One region of the Paenibacillus sp. GCM10027628 genome, then DNA from elsewhere that is predicted to be linked to it. Evidence: riboswitches for the same ligand, from Rfam matches in the RefSeq annotation. Region 1 holds a riboswitch; each other region holds the start of a gene.

What was found. Region 1 has a riboswitch for cobalamin ahead of ACFQZT_RS25205 (ABC transporter substrate-binding protein). Riboswitches for the same ligand answer to the same signal wherever they lie in the genome.
Region 2: linked by a shared signal. The riboswitch ahead of nrdI (class Ib ribonucleoside-diphosphate reductase assembly flavoprotein NrdI) and the one ahead of ACFQZT_RS25205 (ABC transporter substrate-binding protein) in region 1 are both predicted to bind cobalamin.
Region 3: linked by a shared signal. The riboswitch ahead of cobJ (precorrin-3B C(17)-methyltransferase) and the one ahead of ACFQZT_RS25205 (ABC transporter substrate-binding protein) in region 1 are both predicted to bind cobalamin.
Region 4: linked by a shared signal. The riboswitch ahead of ACFQZT_RS18630 (HoxN/HupN/NixA family nickel/cobalt transporter) and the one ahead of ACFQZT_RS25205 (ABC transporter substrate-binding protein) in region 1 are both predicted to bind cobalamin.

What each region holds. Positions count from the first base shown of each region.
Region 1 is NZ_JBHTHA010000037.1:81,042-86,130, reverse strand. It holds gene ACFQZT_RS25215 (ABC transporter ATP-binding protein) at 1-500, opposite strand, end outside; gene ACFQZT_RS25210 (FecCD family ABC transporter permease) at 506-1,543, opposite strand; gene ACFQZT_RS25205 (ABC transporter substrate-binding protein) at 1,544-2,563, opposite strand; cobalamin riboswitch at 2,711-2,892, opposite strand; gene ACFQZT_RS25200 (hypothetical protein) at 3,173-3,709, opposite strand; gene ACFQZT_RS25195 (aspartyl-phosphate phosphatase Spo0E family protein) at 3,752-4,018, opposite strand; gene ACFQZT_RS25190 (aminotransferase class I/II-fold pyridoxal phosphate-dependent enzyme) at 4,086-5,089, opposite strand, start outside.
Region 2 is NZ_JBHTHA010000001.1:264,919-270,007, forward strand. It holds gene nrdE (class 1b ribonucleoside-diphosphate reductase subunit alpha) at 1-1,559, opposite strand, end outside; gene nrdI (class Ib ribonucleoside-diphosphate reductase assembly flavoprotein NrdI) at 1,546-1,905, opposite strand; cobalamin riboswitch at 2,098-2,306, opposite strand; gene serC (3-phosphoserine/phosphohydroxythreonine transaminase) at 3,429-4,517, opposite strand; gene thpR (RNA 2',3'-cyclic phosphodiesterase) at 4,662-5,089, shown strand, end outside.
Region 3 is NZ_JBHTHA010000011.1:206,270-211,358, forward strand. It holds gene cobK (precorrin-6A reductase) at 1-617, opposite strand, end outside; gene ACFQZT_RS12625 (sirohydrochlorin chelatase) at 614-1,579, opposite strand; gene cobJ (precorrin-3B C(17)-methyltransferase) at 1,593-3,284, opposite strand; cobalamin riboswitch at 3,429-3,628, opposite strand; gene ACFQZT_RS12635 (hypothetical protein) at 3,672-3,902, opposite strand; gene ACFQZT_RS12640 (guanylate kinase) at 4,080-4,658, shown strand; gene ACFQZT_RS12645 (hypothetical protein) at 4,712-5,089, opposite strand, start outside.
Region 4 is NZ_JBHTHA010000026.1:17,248-22,336, forward strand. It holds gene ACFQZT_RS18620 (heavy metal translocating P-type ATPase) at 1-1,138, opposite strand, end outside; gene ACFQZT_RS18625 (YkvA family protein) at 1,335-1,718, shown strand; cobalamin riboswitch at 1,774-1,962, shown strand; gene ACFQZT_RS18630 (HoxN/HupN/NixA family nickel/cobalt transporter) at 2,114-2,893, shown strand; gene ACFQZT_RS18635 (hypothetical protein) at 2,931-3,758, opposite strand; gene ACFQZT_RS18640 (heavy metal translocating P-type ATPase) at 3,775-5,089, opposite strand, start outside.

The DNA.
Region 1 (5,089 bases):
AATGTTGTCGGCTCATCCAGCATTAGCAGACGCGGCTGTTGAGCCATGACCTTGCCTAGAGCAACTCTCTGTCGTTCACCGCCGCTTAACAGCTCGATGGTTCGATTAACCATAGGCTCCAAATCCAGTTTATCGATGATGCTTGCGATCAGTGATTCGGCATTTTCCGAATCTTCGCCAAGCCAGTTTTGAAACGGATACCGTCCCATCTCCACAACCTCTTTGACCGTAAACCCGACGGGCGGCAGCGCATCCTGCTGAAGGACGGCCAACCATCGCGCCAACTCTTTGCGAGAGTACGACGAGACTAGCTGCCCCTCAAGTCGAACTTCCCCTTCAGTAACAGCATCGATACCCGATAGTAAACGAAGCAGCGTTGACTTCCCGCTTCCGTTAGGCCCAATTATCCCAAAGAACTCCCCGTGTCCCACCTCAAAGCTGATATTCTCCAGCACCTGCTGTCCTCTGAAACTACGGGAAAGCTGCTTAACTTCAATCATTCTGATCAACCTCTTAACGTTTTCTTATCCTTATGAAGTAAGTAAGCAAAAAATGGAGCACCCAGGAAAGCGGTGATCACCCCAAGCGGAATTTCCGTCGGACTGAGCAGCGTTCTGGCCAGCGTATCGGCCCAAAGCACATATATGCCTCCGCCGATCGCGGAAAGCGGCAAAATTAAACGATAATCCGGACCAACCAGCAGTCTTACCAGATGCGGTACGATCAATCCCACAAAGCCGATGACTCCCGCTACAGACACGGCCGCTGCCGTAATAAAAGTAGCTACGATAAGCACGACGAGCTTCGTTCTTTCCACATGGACGCCGAGATGAGCGGCCTGACGCTCGCCAAGAGCTAATAAATTTAACGGTCTGGCATAGCTGATGAGCACCGCAAACCCGACTAGCAAATAGGGAGACATTGTCAGTGCATAGGACCAGCCTCGCATGGCTAAACTGCCCATTAACCAAAATACAATTTCATTGATAACTTGATTGGAAATAGACACCATGAATGAGACGATCGCTCCTAAGAACGCCTGCATAACCACGCCGGATAAAATCAGCGTCTCCATCTTCAGTTTCCCATCGATCTGCGCCAGTCTGAGAACCAGCAATAAGGAGATCAGCCCGGTTCCGAACGCTACAATGGGAATAGACCAACCGCCGAACCAAGCATATTGCAGGCCAAAGTAAATAAGGAAAGCGGCCCCCACGGAAGCTCCCGATGATACGCCCAGCGTATATGGATCAGCAAGCGGGTTGCGTAGTACTCCTTGAAACGCCGCTCCTGCAACGGAGAGCGCAGCTCCTACCAGAACCCCCAGTAAGACGCGAGGAAGTCGTACTTTCAAAATAATCTGCTCCGAAGATTGCGGCCAGTTCGCATCGACATACCCTCTGAGCCCAGGGAGGTGCTTACCGAGAATGCCGGCGATCTGGAGTAGCGGAAGTCGCGCCGTTCCAAGCGATAAGCTGATCAGAATAGAAAGAAGAAGGAGTATGACCCCTACTCCTCCCCACAGCATTAATTTTCTTTTCATTTATTTCACCAGTTCGGGATAAATGCCTTTCGCCATTTCCAGCAGTCCATCGGTCATTCTTGGACCCGGGCGGCTGAGCAGGTTTTGGTCGACACCAATCACTTTTTTGTTTTTAACAGCATCGATTTGATCCCACCCGCTGCGTCCGCGGATAATTTCATCCAATGGTTTCTTCGTCTTGTCATCAACAAACCCTTGGGCATAAAGAATCACGTTTGGGTTCTGCCCAATAATTTTCTCTTCGCTGATTTGTTGCCAGCCTTTCGTGTCACCGGCAACATTAACGCCTCCAGCAAGCCCGATCAGCTCATCCATAAACTCGCCGCTGCCGACGGTCCAACCGGGGCTGAACTCGATGTACACCTTTTTCTTCTGCTCAGGCTTCACGTCTTTCACCGCATCAACGACCTTCTGACGATCCGCTTTCATTTTGGCTATAACCTTATCCGCTTGTTCTTGATGATCGGTGATCAGGCCAAACGTTTGGATATCCGCTATGGCATCATCCAGTGTCTTGGGTTCCACTTTGAACACATTAAGGTTCATCGCACGAAGCTTTTCCACCGTATCTGCTTTCATCGAAACACCCGTAAACACCACACCAGCATTGGCAGCAATAAGCGCTTCTTGGTTCGGCTTCGTAATCCCGCCCATCTTCGGCTTGGATTTTGCCGCATCGGGATAATCGTCGAAGTCGGAAACACCCACGATTTTATCATCCAACCCTAGTGCAAATAACCCCTCTGTTTCAGCAGGCGAGACCGATACGATACGTTCAGGTGCTTTTTCAAACGTGAATTCTTTGCCTGTCGCATCCTTAAGTTTCAACGGATACTGCGTCTTTTTGGCGGCTGCTGCAGGCGAAGATGTCGCCGCAGGAGCTTTCGTGCCTCCTGATCCTATCTTCGCCGGTTCGGAAATCTCCGGCTGTGCCTCTTTTTTTCCGCAAGCCGCAAGGCTTACCGCTGTTGCCAACGCTGTGCTTAGCAAAAGCGCTTGTTTCCATCTTTTATTAGTCATCATCCTGTTGATCCCTCTCTTTGTTTAAATCTATCCGCCAACAAAAAATCCCCTTCATTCCTAAGGAACAAAGGGGACGATAAATCGCGGTATGCGGCGACAAACAGTCGCCTCCTGATTTAACGCGATCCTTTTCCTCGAAGGATGTCGTGAGCGGCACCATGGGCAGGTCTCCTGACTTACGGGCATCATCTTCCTCGCCTTCCCATTCTGCACAAAGCAGGACAGTGGCATGTCGAGGACATTTCCCGAATTACAGTGGCGGGACCGTGCCGGATTTACACCGGCTTCCCTATTAAGCTGCAAACTCTCATTATAACGGTTGTTTAAAAAGTCCACTTTGATAACGAAGCTTTTCACGAAGGTTATTCGACATCGAATCTTGAACGAAACCGGGAAGTCCGGTACTCACGTAGAAAATCTCTACGCTCCGTTCCTCCTTCTCCGGATTTCGTCCAACCTTCTCGGTTCTGAAAGCGGACTTTTTTAAACTCTCATTAATTTATTAATTATGAGCTTGCCAGCACCTATGGCTGCATGTTATGGCTAACTAGTAATCTCTTTGTCGATTATAGATGAGATTCATCTATAGTACAAGGTAAGAAGCTGCTACTTTTCAGCGATGATTTTGAGCACTTGTTTCGCTTCGTTAATTTTTTCGGCATTTTGCGGGATGAACGCGACGAGCCCTTTGCCGTCAAATCCTTGCGCTTTCATCCATTTGTTGTCTGCCAGCGGAATTCCGTAAAGATGCTTTTCTGCAGGCTTGCCTTCTTCTCCGATGGCGATAACACCATTCGGGTAATCTTCGGGTTTGATCGCATCATCTAATGATACAAAACCGGCCTGCTTCGTTAAAGCGTTAAATTGTTCTTCCGGCAAGACAAAAATTCCATTTTCTCCTGCAGCTAGCTCAACAATCATTTTCTCCATCGAAAAAATAGGGGAAGTAACGAGCTTCACCGTCGGCGTTTCTCCAACTTTGGATTTAAGTGCGGCTTCCAGCTTGGCCCCCATTTCGGAAGGAAATCCATTCGGCCCCATAACAAAGATAGAAACGTCAGGCTTCAGACCGCCACAGCCGACCAGCATAACCATAAGCGCGATCATTGTCATAAGCAACAGTTTAACTTTCAAGGCTTTCATGTTGGATTTTGTCCCTCCGTATGACATGAGAAAAGTCGGCTTTCACCGACTTTTCTTCCCTTTATTCATATATTCATTTATTTTATGATCAAGTACTGTGCTAAGCTCAACAACAGAATCAGAGGTCATTGCTCTTCCGTCTACAACCATCTGTTCCAGCATTCGTCTTAGCGAATGAATTTCTTCTTCCAAGGAAGTAAGGGAGTTGGATTTCTTAGCATGCTTGAATAACCAGCGCTGTTCGGAATCATTTTCGCGAATATGCAAATGCTTGCGGTACGTAGATAGTTGATATTCCATAAAAGCCATGCTTATCCCTCCTTACTTCCAGAATACCAGTTTTTGAGCCCAATGAAAATATATTTTTACTTCTTTTTTACAATTTTTTGAGAAAATTTCCGATTCGTTCTAGTGCTTCATTCAATTGCGAGACACTATAGGCATAGGAACAGCGTAAGAAACCTTCTCCGCCTAATCCGAACACATCCCCAGGTACGGCCGCGACCTTCGCTTCATATAGCAGTCGCTGAGCAAATTCTTCGGATGTCATGCCCGTAGCGACAATACTTGGGAACGCATAGAAAGCGCCTTGCGGCTCATGACATTCGAGTCCGGCTTCACGAAATCCTTTGACGACCAGACGACGTCTTTGATTGTAGGACTCTATCATTCGGTCCTTTTCTTCCAGACCGTTCTTCAGCGCTTCGTGAGCCGCAACCTGACCCATAACAGGTGCGCACATTACGGTATATTGATGGATTTTAGTCATGGCCGAGATCAGCTCCTGATGACCGCATGCATAACCGATACGCCAACCTGTCATAGCAAAAGCCTTGGCGAAGCCGCTCACAAGAATTGTCCGGTCTTTCATACCTGGCATCGCCGCGAAGCTAACATGTTTTTGTCCGTAAGTCAATTCTGCATAAATCTCATCAGAAATGACGATCAAATCATTCTCTTCAACCACTCTGGCGATCGGAAGCCAGTCCTCATAAGTCATAATGCCGCCAGTAGGGTTACTTGGATAGCATAGGATTAAAATCTTAGAGCGGGGCGTTATCGCTGCACGTAACGACTCTGCAGTAATTTTGAATTGATCCTTTGCAAATGTTTCAATACCGACGGCTTTCCCTCCGCTAATGCTTGTAATAGGCGAGTAGGAAATATAACAAGGCTCTGGAATCAAAATCTCATCTCCAGGAGAAATTAGAGCGCGCAATGCCAAATCAATCGCTTCACTGGAACCAACAGTGACTAGCACTTCGTTCGACGGCTCATACTTCACATTAAAGGACGTGTGTAAATATTCGGCGATTGCTTCGCGAAGTTCAGGAATCCCTGAGTTCGGCGTGTACTTTGTGCGACCGCGCTCCAATGAAA
Region 2 (5,089 bases), on a different contig from region 1:
GCACCATTCGCATACTCCGAAAGCTCAAAGCCATCGAACGTCTGGCCCTTCGCTTTGGCAATTTCTTTGCTTTGTTCGATCGAATAATAGTTCATCGCCATGAAGAACGTGCGGGCAAAATCTTTGGCCTCATCGCTTTCATAAGCGATCTTATTTTTGGACAGATAACCATGCAAATTCATCACGCCTAGACCGACGGAATGCAGCTCACGGTTCGCTTTTGCCACGCCTGGCGCATTCGCTACAGTCGTCATGTCACTCACCGCTGTTAAGGCAATCATGCCCTCGTGCACCGTTTCGCGAAGCTTCTTGCGGTCCATTACATTCGCAATGTTCATCGATGCAAGGTTGCAGCTGATGTCACGGAGAATAAGATCCTCCTGACCGTAATCGTTGATTTCCGAAGTCTCCTGCAGCTGGAAAATCTCCGTGCACAGGTTGGACATTTTAATCGTTCCGATCTCTTTAAGCGCATGATCCTTGTTCGCATTCGATCGGTTCATCATATATGGATAGCCGGATTCCAGCTGAGTTGTCGCAATTTTGACCAGCATGTCGCGCGCGCTCATGACGACCTTTTTCTTCACACGCGGATTAGCCAGCAGTTCTTCATACATTTCATCTAAATCCATGTCGTCCATGTGCTTGCCGTAAGCTTGATACACCGTATATGGCGCAAAAACATGCAGCGGTTTGTTCTCTTCCGCCAACTTATAGAATTTATTAGGTACGATGAGACCGATCGACAGTGTCTTCAGGCGAGACTTCTCGTCGGCGTTGATCTTTTTGCTGTCCAGGAACTCCATAACGTCCCAGCCGAAAATGTTGTAGTACGCTGCTCCAGAGCCTTTACGCTGGCCCATTTGGTCCGCATAGGAGAAAGCATCCTCCATCAGCTTGAGCACCGGCATAATCCCTTTAGCCGCATGTTCGACGCCTTTGATCGTTTCTCCGCGACCGCGAAGCTTAGATAAATTGACCGCTACCCCGCCACCGATTTTGGAGAGCTGCATGCAAGTCGCAAGCACATAGTTGATCGAGTTAAGTGAATCGTCCATCTCCAGCAGGAAACAGGAAACCATTTCGCCTCGGCGGCTTTTGCCTGCGTTCAAGAACGTCGGCGTCGCCGGCTGAAGGCGTTGTTCCATCATAGATATAGCTAATGCACGTGCAGTATGTACATCACCGCGTCCCAAATACAACGCAACGATTGCAACCCGATCCGGGTAATGTTCCAGATACACCGACTTATCGTCGCTGCGCAGCGCATAGTCCGTATAAAATTTGGATGCCGCCATGTAAGAAGCAAATTCGAACGAAGACTCGTGCGCAACTCGATAGATCTCTTCAACTTCCGACTCTGTGTAGTTCTTATATACGTCCTCATAGTAGTTATGATCGATCATATAACGAACTTTGGAAGAGGTATCGGGAAAAGTGAGACTATTGCGATGAACTTCCTCCATAAATACTTGAACGGCTTCCTTATCTTTCTCCAGTTGGAAAAAACCGTCCGCTCCGCGTTGCATTAATAGGTTATTAAGCTCAATGTGCCGCAATTGCATTTACCCCCTGTACAAAGCGTTCTACGTCATTTTTGGTTCCGGATAGTTCGAATTTCGTTAACACTGGTACATCATATAAAGCTGAAATGGTATCCGCGCTCTTGGCGAAACCGTCTCCCCAGTTGCGATTGCCGCTGGCTGCTACACCGATCAAATTGGGGTGATTTTCTTCTAAGAAGGAAGCAACCTTCGGTGGAATTTGACCAAAACCGGTTGTATATGTCACAAGCACAAAAGGCTCGTCCATCTTCATCGCTTCCTCGATTTGAACCGCCGGCATTTGCAGTTTGGCGATAAATCTGCGAACATTTCCCGTCTTTGAATCGTAAGCAATCAGCATAGGGACTCGTCTCCTTTTACAACTCTATCTAAACGTTCATTCGTTGTGAAACTCTTATGTAAACATCTGTGACATACGCAAATAAAAATGACGCACTCGGACGGATAAGGGCCGAATACGCCACAGAAAGACATGCGAAAATAAACGCTTGTCGCGCAAGTGGGAATCAGACACCTTCCTATCTGCCGTAGGGGTGTGTCACAAGAAAAGGCAGGTCTCCTGGCTCGGATTTTTAGCTATATGCTCGCCTTCGCCGTCTATCATTTCGACAAAACCAGCGATTATTCGAACAAAAGCTTTTCCTTACAGTGGCGGGACCGCGCCGGCTTTGCACCGTACTTTCCCTATTAGGTCACCACGTTCCTTTGAAACGTGACAACACCTTTTCATAACGATATGTAGTTGATAGATTCAAATTTATATCAAGATATAGTGTTTGTCAATGAGGAAAAAGGTCTATTCCCACACCAAAAATACCAAAACCCAGCAAGGTCGCGGGCTGAAAGCACTTCACAAATTCGAAATTTTTTTTGGCTGAAAATTCGCTTTTGTCGAATGTTGCAAATGTACAGAACGGCAATAAGACATCGAGCAAAATCATGCTTGAAGTGCTGATTTTACACTTATACAAGCAAGAAAACAACCCAATTCTGATTCCAATTGCATCCAATTGTCCAAGTAAAAGTTCATGTCAGATTTTGCTTCATGGCAAAGTGTAAAGCACATGGTCTTCATGGGTGGTTTAAGGAAATCTTGAATAAAGATCAGGGATTGAGACCTGGGGAGAAAAACTGAGGGATTGCAGAACAGAGAGTAGGTGCAGTGCTGTGCTGTGGCTGAGTGCAGTGCGGAGGCTGGGACTAGAATAGACACTGAGAGCAGTTGATAGAGAACAGAAAGTGAGCAGCACACTGAGAGCAGTTGATAGAGTGCAGTAGTTAGTTTGCAGTATACAGAGAACAGTAGATAGAGGGCAGTAAATAGAGGGCAGTAAATAGAGGGCAGTAGTTAGGGGGCAGTAGTTAGGGGGCAGCTGTTAGGGGGCAGCTGTTAGGGGGCAGCTGTTAGGGGGCAGCTGTTAGGGGGCAGCAGTTAAGGGGCAGCAGTTAAGGGGCAGCAGTTAGGGGCAGCTGTTAGGGGGCAGCTGTTAGGGGGCAGCTGTTAGGGGGCAGCTGTTAGGGGGCAGCGAGTATATAGAGAACAAGGGTCGTTATTAGAGCACTGGTTTGACGCTATAATTTTGAAAGCGCAATAAAATAGGGCTCCAACGAACAAAAGTCTGTAATTAGAGCACCTTGTTCGTAATTTATGGTAAGTTGTTCTCTAATCGATCCAAAGCTGGAAATCCTCATACTTTTAGCGTCATTAGAGTCTTTATTTACGAACGAGGGTCGTTATTGAAGAAGTCAGTGTTCAGGGATTCATAAATGTTCGGTTCATATTGAGTTACCTAATTGATAATAAAAGCTATCCACGACCACCAGGTGGAGTCATGAATAGCTTAGGTTAAGAAGTTGATCCGATTATCCGTTGCGTTTTTGGAAATCGATCATGAAATCAGCAAGTGCTTTACAAGAAGCGTAAGGAACTGCGTTGTAGGTGGAAGCTCTCAAGCCGCCAACACTGCGGTGCCCTTTCAAACCAACGAAGCCGTTTTGCTCAGTTTCCTTGATAAATTTCTTCTCCAGCTCTTCATCAGCCAGACGGAATGTGATGTTCATGGTCGAACGGCTGCCTTTATCGACAGGGCCACGGTAGAAGCCACCGCTTTGGTCGATCGCGTTATAGATCAGGCTAGTTTTCTCGCGGTTATTTTTCTCCACAGCGGTAAGTCCGCCTTGCTCTTGAATCCATTTCAGCACCAGGTTCACCATATAAATGGAATACACAGGTGGCGTATTGTAGAGGGAGTTATTTTTGCTGTGAATTTCGTAGCGCAGCATCGTAGGGATCGTTTTGGGCAAATCTTGAAGCATGTCCTCTTTCACGATCACGACAGTCACACCGGAAGGACCGAGGTTCTTCTGCGCCCCTGCGTAGATCATGCCAAACTTCGATACGTCAACCGGGCGGCTCAAAATGTCACTGGACATATCCGCAATCAACGGAACGTTGCCTGTGTCCGGGTAGCTTTGGAACTGCGCGCCTTCGATCGTCTCGTTGGATGTCACATGAAGATATGCGGAATCCGGGTGAATGTTGATTTCACTCAGGTCAGGGATTTTCATGAATTTTTGTTCTTTGGAGCTTGCAGCAATCGATACTTCGCCAAATAAGCCGGCTTCCTGCACCGCTTTTTCCGCCCATGCGCCAGTAAGCACGTAACTGCCTACTTTGCCCGGTTTCAGGAAGTTCATTGGAATCATAGCGAATTGCGTGCTGGCTCCGCCTTGCAAAAACTGAACTTGATAACCGTCCGGGATGCCGAAAATTTGCTTCAGCAATTGCTGTGTCTCATTATGTACTTGCTCATATTCCGCGCTGCGGTGAGAGATTTCCATAATCGACATACCGATTCCTTTAAATTCGACAATCTCTTCCTGCGCTTTTTGCAGCACTTCGAGCGGAAGCGCTGCAGGCCCTGCATTAAAATTGTAGGCCCGATTTCCCATGAATGACCACACCTTTGCTTTTTGTATTATGGCTATGATAGCAAGATTCTCCCCTTGCATCAAGTAGAACCTCAGTTGGTAATGCTAGGAGAAGAATTGACCAAAGGATGAAATTAACTTGTCGAATAAAGGAGTCTGATTCCTGTGTCTTCCTCACATTTTGCATTAACCTCAACATCAACTTCAACTTCAACGTCTTCAGCCGACTCTGCAGCTTATCGGCTGTTCGTCGGCATTCAACTCCCGCAAGAAGCCAAGCGGGAGCTGGACATATGGAAAGGCAGCCTCCAAGAGAAGCTGCCTTTCAGCAAGTGGACGCATCCACAGGACGTCCACATCACACTGCAGTTCCTCGGCGACACGACCGCCGAGGTTGCCGATGCGCTGGCGCCCGATCTGCGCCAGCTGGCCGCGGCGGCGACGCCGCTCGCCCTGCGCGCCGAGGGCCTCGGCGTGTTCGGCCCTCCGGCGGCGCCGTCGATCCTGTGGGCGGGCGTCGCCGGCGACACCGCCGCGCTCGCGCAGCTGCAGCGCGCTACCGAAGCCGCCTGCGCCCGCCACGGCTTCCCGGC
Region 3 (5,089 bases), on a different contig from region 1:
CTTTCCTTGGTGATCATTAATGTAACCTTGTAGTGGTCGTATAGCGCCTTATTCAATTCCTTGGAGAAGGGACCCTGCATGGCGATGATGTTCTTCTGCTCGATGCCCAGTTCTTCGCATTTCTCCATGTTGTCCTTACGAGGGAGCATCCTCGCGATGAGTGTCGTATCAGGCAGTCCAATAAGCCGATCAGCGAAAATCTTCAATGTTTTGCTCCCAGTCGTCAGCATGATGCTGCCCCGCTTCTCGGCAGCCAGCTCAGCTGCCTGCTTGTAGTCATCCACTGTGGTGACCAAAGCGCTTTGTTCAATTGATAAACTTTTACGTTCGAAACGGACGTAAGGAACTTGAGCCAACTGCGCAGCTTCCATCGCGTTCTTCGAAGCTTCTTCGGCAAATGGATGCGTTGCATCGACGACGATGCGAACCCCTCTATCTGCGATTAGCTGCTGCATGTCGGTCGCCGTAAGCCGTCCGGTCAACACAGGAAGCTTCTCGGCTTCCATGCTTTTGGCTGCACTCTCCGTAACTACGGTTGTAAGCACGGTAGAGCCTGCAGACCGTATGCGTAGTGCCAGCTCTCTGGCATCGCTGGTCCCTGCAAGAACGAGAATCATCGTTTGCTTCCTCCGGTTTCCGCATGATCATGATGGTGATCATGATGGTCGTGGTCATGGTCATGGTCATGGTCATGGTCATGGTCATGGTCATGGTCGTGATTGTGATGATGATGCCCGTGATGGTGATCCTCATGATCATGATGATGATGATGATCAATATGCTTCATCGCTTCCAAGCGATACTGGCACATGTCGCAATTCATCTTCACTTCATCCTGAAGCGCCTCCTCAGCGCGACCGATTAATATTTCTTGAAGCAACGGATGGAAGCCGAAATAAGGTGCCATTTGGAACTCATGTTCACCATATTGCTCCCGATAACCTTGTACCATTTGCTCCATTCTCTGAATTAAGACGCCTGTGAACAGAAAATAAGGTAAAATAATAACCCTTTTGGCACCAAGTCTGAGACATCTCTCAATTCCCGCATCCATAAGTGGTGCCGTGACACCGATAAATGCCGTTTCCACCCATTCCACTTGAAGCCGTTCCCAAAGCAAGCGGGAGATTTTAAACAAATCGCTATTAGCATCCGGATCGCTGCTTCCGCGTCCGACTACAAGCAGTGCCGTCTCTCCAAGATCTCCGTTCAGTTGAACTCCTGTGTCTTTTAATCTCGAGGTCAAAATATCAAGAATTTGATCGTGAACGCCAATCGGCCTTCCGTATGTAAATTTAATAAATGGATATTTCTTTTTCGCATCGTCAATCGCAGACGGGATATGAATTTTGGCATGACCGGCCGCAAATAAAATAATCGGAATTACAACAACATGAGAAGCGCCAAGCTCTACACAGCGATCGATCCCTTGCATGATCGTAGGCTCTACAAACTCCAAAAAGCAGGTTTCCACGATATGTCCGTGCATTTTATCCGCAATTTCTTTAACAAACTGCCGTACTTCTTCATTACCTTCATGCTCTCTGCTCCCATGACCCACAAATAAAACTGCATTCACTTTACGCATCCCCCTAATCGCCACAAGCGGCGTTTTCGATCACGAATCCTACCATTTCCTGATGCTTGAACCCTTCGATTTCTTTCACCCGTTTAAAAAACTTATGGAACCGCTCGTTCGGATGTCCTTCCGTTTTGTAACGTTCCACGATTCTGATAACCATATCGACGAGCTCCTCCGGTTCAATGCCCTCTGCTACAGGCTGAGCAGGATGCGCACTCCGTCCGACCGTCTTACCTCCCAGGAACAGATCGAATTTCTCTTTGCGATAAACGATGCCGATATCCTGCTGTACTGCCCCATAACAAGCCATACCGCAGCCGTTAAAGCCAATTTTCAGCTCTTTGGGTACTGTCATATTGCCGATTCTTTGATGAATCGCTTCCGCATAAGGGATGGACTCTCCCTTTTCCAGGTTGCAAAAATCGCAAGCTTTAATCTGGGCCACATCGCCGATTGGGGATAATAATAGACCTTGCCTCTTTAACTCAGCTGTCATTCGTTCAGGTTGATCCGTTTTCACTCGAACAATAAGCTGATGATGCGGCGTATATTCAATGTCCCCACGATCTCCTATGATTTCACCTAGGGCAACTAATTGAAGAGCTGTCAGTTTTTTGTTCGCGATTCCGGGGCTTACCGCAAACTCAAAAATAGATTCAGTCGCCGTAAAAGGACGACCGAACACAGGCGCTGTTTGATGGCTCCCTTTGCTCACCAACTGCAAGGCTTCCATGGCCAACTGCAAGGAATTAGCAGGAGATGGTTGACCGGCTGCCGAAACCGACTCGGTATCACTCATTCCCGTCTCTTCTTCCCACTCTTCCCAGTCCTCATCAATAGCCAATGAATTTCCACTCGTTTGCAAAGTCTCCATCTGCTCCAAAGCCCATGGCTCTGCTTCCGCTTGCAATCTCTGATGTGGTTTTAGCGGCTGAGTATCTGCAGCAAGCGTATATTTCCGTTGATACCCTCGAGGTGTAATCATTAAACCGTCATAAAGCTTAGTGGCCGAATTTCCTATAATAATCGTCGTCAGCATACCAATGTCATGATTCAGCATGTCCGCAAGTGTTGTAACAACGACATGCTGTCGGTCGCGATATGCGCTTTTTACGATCCCGACTGGCGTTTGCGGCGAGCGATACTGCAGCAGGATACGCTGTGTCTCAACAATTTGCCTCGTCCTTCTTCCGCTTCGCGGATTATACAGCGCAATCACAAAATCCGCCATTGCCGCCGCCTCTACCCGCTTTGCAATGAGTTCCCATGGCGTCAGATGATCGCTTAGGCTGATCGTACATGAATCATGCATAATGGGCGCACCAAGAAGAGATCCGGCAGAATGCACGGCTGAAATTCCCGGAATGACTTCTACTTCTACGCCATCCTTTTGCGTCCATCCTTGTTCCATCAATACCTCATAGACCAGCCCGGCCATTCCGTACACGCCTGCATCCCCACTGGAGATTACAGCGACTTTCTTCCCTTGATTCGCTTGCCGCACAGCTTCTTGGGCACGGCTTACTTCTTCTGTCATACCTGTCCGCACAATTTGTTGATCGCTTAGCAATCCGGCTATAAGATCCACATACGTGTTGTATCCGATGATAATTTCACTTTCTTGTATCGCCTCACGAGCGCGCTTCGAGATATGTTCAAAACTCCCAGGACCAAAGCCAATAATAAGCAATTTACCCAACAAAAACCACTCACCCTTTCCACTTCATTTCAGAGCAACAAAAAAAGCGTTCCTAACATGGGTCATGTTAGAAACGCTTGGTGGTACATCATGTCGAAGCACACTGGAGTATCCGCTCTCTAACACTCCCTAATTCCTCGTAGGGCAAATGTGTTGTTGAACTAGGCAGGTCTCCTGACTTGGATGTTCTTCTCGCGCCTTCCCGGGTTTAGCCCAGTGGCTTCATGCAAGAAGATGCCGTAATAACGGCAATCTTTACAGTGGCGGGTCCGTGCCGGTTTTTCACCGGTCTTCCCTTTTAACTCTATGCAGCATTGACATAGAGCACCTAATTCCATACTTATGCAATTAACCTCATCCTATCATCTATCGAAAATCTTGTCCACGCTATTATTCGTAGATAGCTCGGTAGAGCCCTTCGATTAAGCTGGAGAAATTGCTTTGATCATAGGTGATTTCGGCAAAACTGACATGGATGACTTTGTTTGTCGTCTTTACAACAAAAAAGCTGTCTTCCGTGCGTTCAGGATCAATATACGTATAACATTCAACCTGCGTGCTTCCAGTCTTTTGTCGCAGTAATTCCGTTGCTTCCGTACTTAAATTTGCATATTTGGGCATCGTCTTTTCCTTTCTATCCAGTCATGACCTATCGCTATTATAACGTATTTGCGGCTGCTCATTCACCTGTATGCGAATCTCAGAACAAGCAGAAACCCATCCTTTAATTTCCTGAATATTCGTACTATAATAGTAGTGAGATAACGCTTTCAATTTAATCATGGAGGAGGATTTCGTATGAGCAGACAGGCAGCTGATGGATTGATCTTCGTGTTTACAGGCACAAGCGGTTCAGGGCGCAAAACCATTGCACGGCAAATAGCAGGCGAGCTTGGTTTTTCATCTGTTGTTTCGTATACAACCAGAACTCCACGACCCAAAGAAATGGAAGGAAGAGATTACAACTTTATCTCTCGTAAAGCATTTATTGACGCGGATATCGCAGGGGAATTTTTCCAAACGGCCGAAATTGACGGCAACTTTTACGGGACAAAAAAGGCGGACATCGAAGCTGCACTGCGGGAGAAAGGTCTCATTTATGTGATCGTGAATCGGTATGCCGCGAACAAGTTTAAGTATGAATTTGGCGATCGCGCTATCCGTCTCTTCATCTACGCCAACAAACAGACCATCATGGAGCGGCTTCTCGCGCGCAGTACACCAATGGATGTCATCGATCATTATATGAATCATTACATCGAAGAAGTTTCTTACCGGAAACAATGCGAACATGTTTTTGAAAATATGGACCTCCAAGATACGATCAACAAGGTCAAAACCGCCATGCTTTCCCACATTCCAACCACAACAAGTTAGTTTTCTTTGCATATAGGAAGAGACTCGGGGCAATATCCGAGTCTCTTTTTTGTTTATGATTTTTTGGTTGAAGCACCTTTCTTTTTCATGGCCAAATATCCGCCTAGCAAAGAAATAGGTATGATCACAATAAAACCGATGAGTTCATACCAAAGCGGGATATCGTGACTGGTCAGCATAGAATCAAACCCAATCGCAGCCGCAATGACCCCGATGATGGAAGCATTGAAAACTTCTGCCCGCTTCGCTACCTTAGCTGCCACATAGCCACCAAGGAACGTCCAAAATAAGCCGACCACCAGAAGCACCATTAATAAACCAACGTTCGAATAAATCTGGCTCAAATCCTTCTCATTCACTGGATTAGCAGCAAAATAAGCGCTGCCGATTAATGCCGTCGATACGAACGTTCCCAAATTATCAATGGATAC
Region 4 (5,089 bases), on a different contig from region 1:
TCGCTTTGAACAGCGACCCGCTGAGATCGCCGGGGCTCAGCCACAGTGACCAAAGGCACAGGGTCAGCAGTGCAAGCGCCAGTACCGCCGGTACGAACACAGAAGCGATCCGATCCACGACACGCGCGATTTCTGCTTTAGAACCTTGCGCTTCTTCCATGAGGTAGATCATTTTAGCCAAAGCCGTATCCTGGCCTATGGCCGTCACGCGCATGACCAACGTGCCGTCGATATTCCGCGAACCCCCGATGAGGCGCTCATACTGCCGTTTGTCTGCAGGGGCGGATTCGCCGGTAACGAATGACTCGTCCACAGCCGACCTGCCTTCGAGCACTTGTCCATCCAGCGGTACGGTCTCGCCGGGGAGAATGAGCAAATGGTCTCCGACGTTGACCTGCCTGACTGGAATCTCCGATTTGATTCCGCCTTGAATCAGCGTCACTTGCTCCGGTCTCAGTTGTTCCAACTGCCGGATGGACCGCAGCGTTCGCTTCTTCGCCGAAGCTTCCAGCCATTTTCCAAGCAATACGACGGTGATAATCATCGCGCTTGTCTCAAAATAGACTGCATGCGGATTCGCTTGGCCTTCTCTTAGCATGTGTATGGTCATGTAATGACTGTACAAATAAGCACATGTCGTGCTTAGTGCGACCAGCACATCCATTGTTGCGCTTTTGTTTTTCAACGCTTTATAAGCATTGAAGTAAAAGGGCGCTCCGATAACAAACTGCACAGGAGTAGCCAGAACCCACTGAAACCATGGCTGCAGGAACAGCTCAGGTATCCAAATGCCTGAAGTGAATGTATAATGGCGAACCATCGCCCAAAGCAGCGGTATTGTTAGAATTGAGGCAATCGTCAGCCGAACTCCGACACCGGCTATCTCTTGCCCACGCTTATCGCCTTCTTCCAGCTTCTTGGCCTTGTAGCCGAGCTGTTCAATCCGCTCGATAATTCGGCCGTCCGTGACCCGTTCCGGTTCGATCGTTAATGCGGCCCGCCCCATCGTCAAATTGACCGCAATCTCACGAACGCCGTCGAGTTTGCCGACCACTTTTTCAATTCTGGCCGAGCACGCTGCACAGGTCATTCCTTCGATCTCAAGCCTGACTTGCTGAAGCTCCGTTTCTTCCTTCAATTCGTCCCAACCTCCCCTCCCATAATGCTCGCTTACTTGCAACTATATGGGGGACGGGACAAGAAAATGCTTGTTTTAATCTAAACGGTCACAGCTATTTCAAAGAGTAGTTGATAATTACAACGGAGCAATTATACTTTATGGAGATATTGTTCATTTAAGTGGATAAATAAACTAACTTAATGGGGTATAAGGAATGGTTACTGCACTTAAACAACAAGCAAGAAAATTAAAGTCAAATTTAATTGTTTTATATCTTTCTTACAAGGACCCGCGTGTTCCCTGGTTTGCCAAAGTGTTTACAATATGTGTAGTTGCATACGCCTTTAGCCCCATTGATTTAATACCGGACTTCATTCCTATTCTCGGTTATCTGGATGACCTCATCATCGTTCCTTTAGGCATATACCTTGCTTTAAAATTAATTCCACCACTTGTTCTTGAAGAATGTAGAGTAAAAGCCGAGGAAAGAATGAAGGAGAAAAAGCCGGTTAACTGGATCACCGGTTCAATTTTTATTGTAATATGGGTCCTGGTTGCACTATGGATCGCACTGTATTTTTATAAAAGATTCATATAGATATAGACTGCAGGCAGGATTTATGATTGAAATGGAGAATTCCTTTTAGAACAACTTCATAAGATAACAATCAGGTGTCTTTGTGAAAACAAAGAGTAACAGGGAATTGGGTGAAAATCCCAAGCGGTCCCGCCGCTGTAACCGAGGAGTTACCTTCTAAATTTGCCACTCAAACTAATTTGGGGAAGGCTGAAGGGAATGTTGATTCGGGAGCCAGAAGACCTACCTAATTGTTACACCCAGTTTACCTTCGGAGAAAAGGAGTGGTGTGCAATGAAAACGATGGTGTTTTTTATAAATCGTTTTATTCAATCGTGCGCATAGCCCTGCCTCATGTTGAGAGGTAGGGCTTTTTTGACTTGAGTATCATTTTATTTCGAGGAGGACCAATTTTAATGACAATCGCTTCACTTATATTACTTGTATTTGTTCTTGGGTTACGCCACGGATTGGACGCTGACCATTTGGCTTGTATTGACGGTTTAACCAGATTCAATTGGCGAAAAGGCAGCCCTACTGCCCGGTGGGTCGGGACCCTGTTTTCATTCGGACACGGTTTAGTTGTGGCAGGCGTCGCGATAACACTTGGAATGTTCGTTGAAAACTTCAGCTTCCCTGAGTATTTCGATACCCTTGTTACATGGGTCTCGGTGGCTTCATTATTCTTAATTGGCACTTTAAATGTCATTAATCTGATTCGAACAAAATCTAATGACAGCGATTTTGAAGTTGCGGGGATCAAGGGTAAATTTATTCCACGTGCCGCCAGAGAAACGACGAATCCCTTTGTAATCATTCTTATCGGCGGAGCGTTCGCATTAGCTGCCGATACAGTCAGTCAAACCTCAGTTTGGGCGATAGCCGCAGGCAATTCCGGGAGTTACATGCCGATTATTTTAGGTATTACTTTCATGGCCGGGATGATGCTCACAGATACCATTGATTCCTTTGTCGCTTATCGCATGCTTAGTCAATCGAGCCGTATCGGACAATCCGCTTCGAGAGTAATGGGTTGGATCATTGTTTTTCTTGCTTATGGCGTTTCGATCTATGAGGCCTTTTTGTTCTTCTTCCCTTGGGCAGAGTTGGATTTTGAGATCGTAGGCGTAATCATATTCGCATTTATGTTAGGTTGCTATTATTTAATTAAAACGAGAAACAAAGTTGGACTCTGAACTTTAGTGAATCCACCCCTTTTGGGGTGGGTTCACATCAAGGAACTTTTACAACAAAAGGTACGATAAAGGTCTTGTCGTTTTCTTTAAACTGTCCCCAGATCTTATATACACCACTTTTGGGGAAACTGGTCATAAATTTCGCTTCCGGCCCTTTATCGGTTTCATTGATTGGATGCACATGCAAGTATTCATTCGTATCTTCACTAATAATGACAACATGCCCTATAGCACCCAGGTATGGCTGTAAATCTGTAATGGGCTGTTTAGATTTAGTATCAACGAAATGAAAGTTCAAATTAACATCCTTTCCCGCCATTAAATGATCGTAGGAAAGCGTAACTTCCTTATCCCCAACGGTTTTCATCAAATCTTTATCCGGTTTAATAGAATCCGCTAAAGCCTCATTACCTTCTACGGATACCCAATTCGATTGGGTGGTTGCGACGCTTCCAGACGGAACATAATCCGCAAATAGTTTGTATTCTCCACCCGAAGGAAACTTAGTAGAAATTTCAAATATCCCATTCCCCTTGTATTCAGGGTGTATATGTTCAAAATAAGACAGCTTCTTATTCACAATAATTAGGTGCATTTGTTTCTCATGATTAATATCAAACTTATTAATAGGATGCCCCGTCTCATCTTGTATTCGAATTGTGATCCGTGTGTCAGTATTGGCTTTAGCTTTTTCAGGGTTGATCGTCCATTCAGCACTTGTTTTACTCTGTCCTGATTTTGAGACCGTATCTCCATGTCCCATCTCCTGTTCGTTATGATTCATTCCACTGTGTCCGGTTTGTTTGGAACAAGCCGTTACAAAAACAATCAAAAAGATAAACACTAAACCTATATATCGTTTCATGGTTCCTCCCGGATACTTATAATTTTACTCGCTGCAAACGCAGCGCGTTTAGGACTACAGAGACTGAACTTAGCGCCATTGCAGCTCCGGCAACCCAGGGAGCCAGCAGTCCAATGGCTGCGATCGGAATGCCGAGCGTGTTGTAACCGAGCGCCCAGAACAGGTTTTGCTTAATGTTCATCATCGTTTTGTGGCTCATGTATATCGCATCCGCTATGCTTGTAAGTTCCCCCCGCATCAGCGTCACATCCGCCGCTTCCATCGCAATATCTGTGCCTGTTCCAATCGCAATGCCGACGTCTGCTGTCGCGAGAGCAGGCGCATCGTTGATGCCGTCTCCGACCATCGCTACGATTTTCCCTTGTCCTTGCAGTTTCTTCACTTCCTCGGCTTTGCCTTCCGGCAACACTTCCGCAAGGATATGATCAATGCCAACTTGCTGCGCGATAGCCTGCGCCGTCCGTGTATTATCACCGGTCATCATAATGACTTCGATGCCCATTTGTTTCAAACGAGCGATCGCCTCTTTCGATGTGTCTTTGATCGTATCCGCTACAGCGACAATACCGGCGTATTGGTTATCGATCGCCACAAGCATCGCAGTTTTGCCTTCGGCTTCAAACTTCTCCATTACTGAACCCGCTTTTCCAAAATCGATGGCTTCACGCTGCAAAAGTTTACGGGTGCCTACCAACACCTCTTTGCCTTCTACGATGGCCCGAATGCCGTAGCCGGGGATGGCTTCAAACTTTTCGGTTGCAGTCAGCGTTATGCCTTTGGCCACAATTCCGGCGACAATCGCTTCAGCCAGCGGATGCTCCGATTGTTTTTCGGCAGAGCCGATCAGACGCAGCGCTGCAGCTTCATCCATATTTTCAATGCTAACGTCCGTCAGTTCCGGTTTGCCCTTCGTAATCGTTCCTGTTTTATCGAATACGATCGTTTGTACTTTTTGCATCGACTCAAGATGTTCCCCGCCCTTAAAAAGAATGCCAAATTCCGCGGCACGTCCGGATCCGGCCATAATCGACGTCGGTGTTGCAAGTCCCAGAGCACATGGGCAAGCAATGACAAGGACGGCTATAGCTTTTTCAAGTGCAGCTGCAAATTCTCCGGGAGCAACCCAGATCAACCAAATGAGAAATGTCAATACTGCAATCCCTACAACGATCGGGACAAAAATCCCCGAAATGACATCAGCGACACGCTGAATTGGCGCTTTAGAGCCTTGGGCTTCTTCTACGACTTTAATAATTTGGGAAAGAGCCGTTTCTTTACCGACGCGAGTCGCTTTAATTTGTAAGCTGCCGTTTTTATTCACAGTTGCGCCA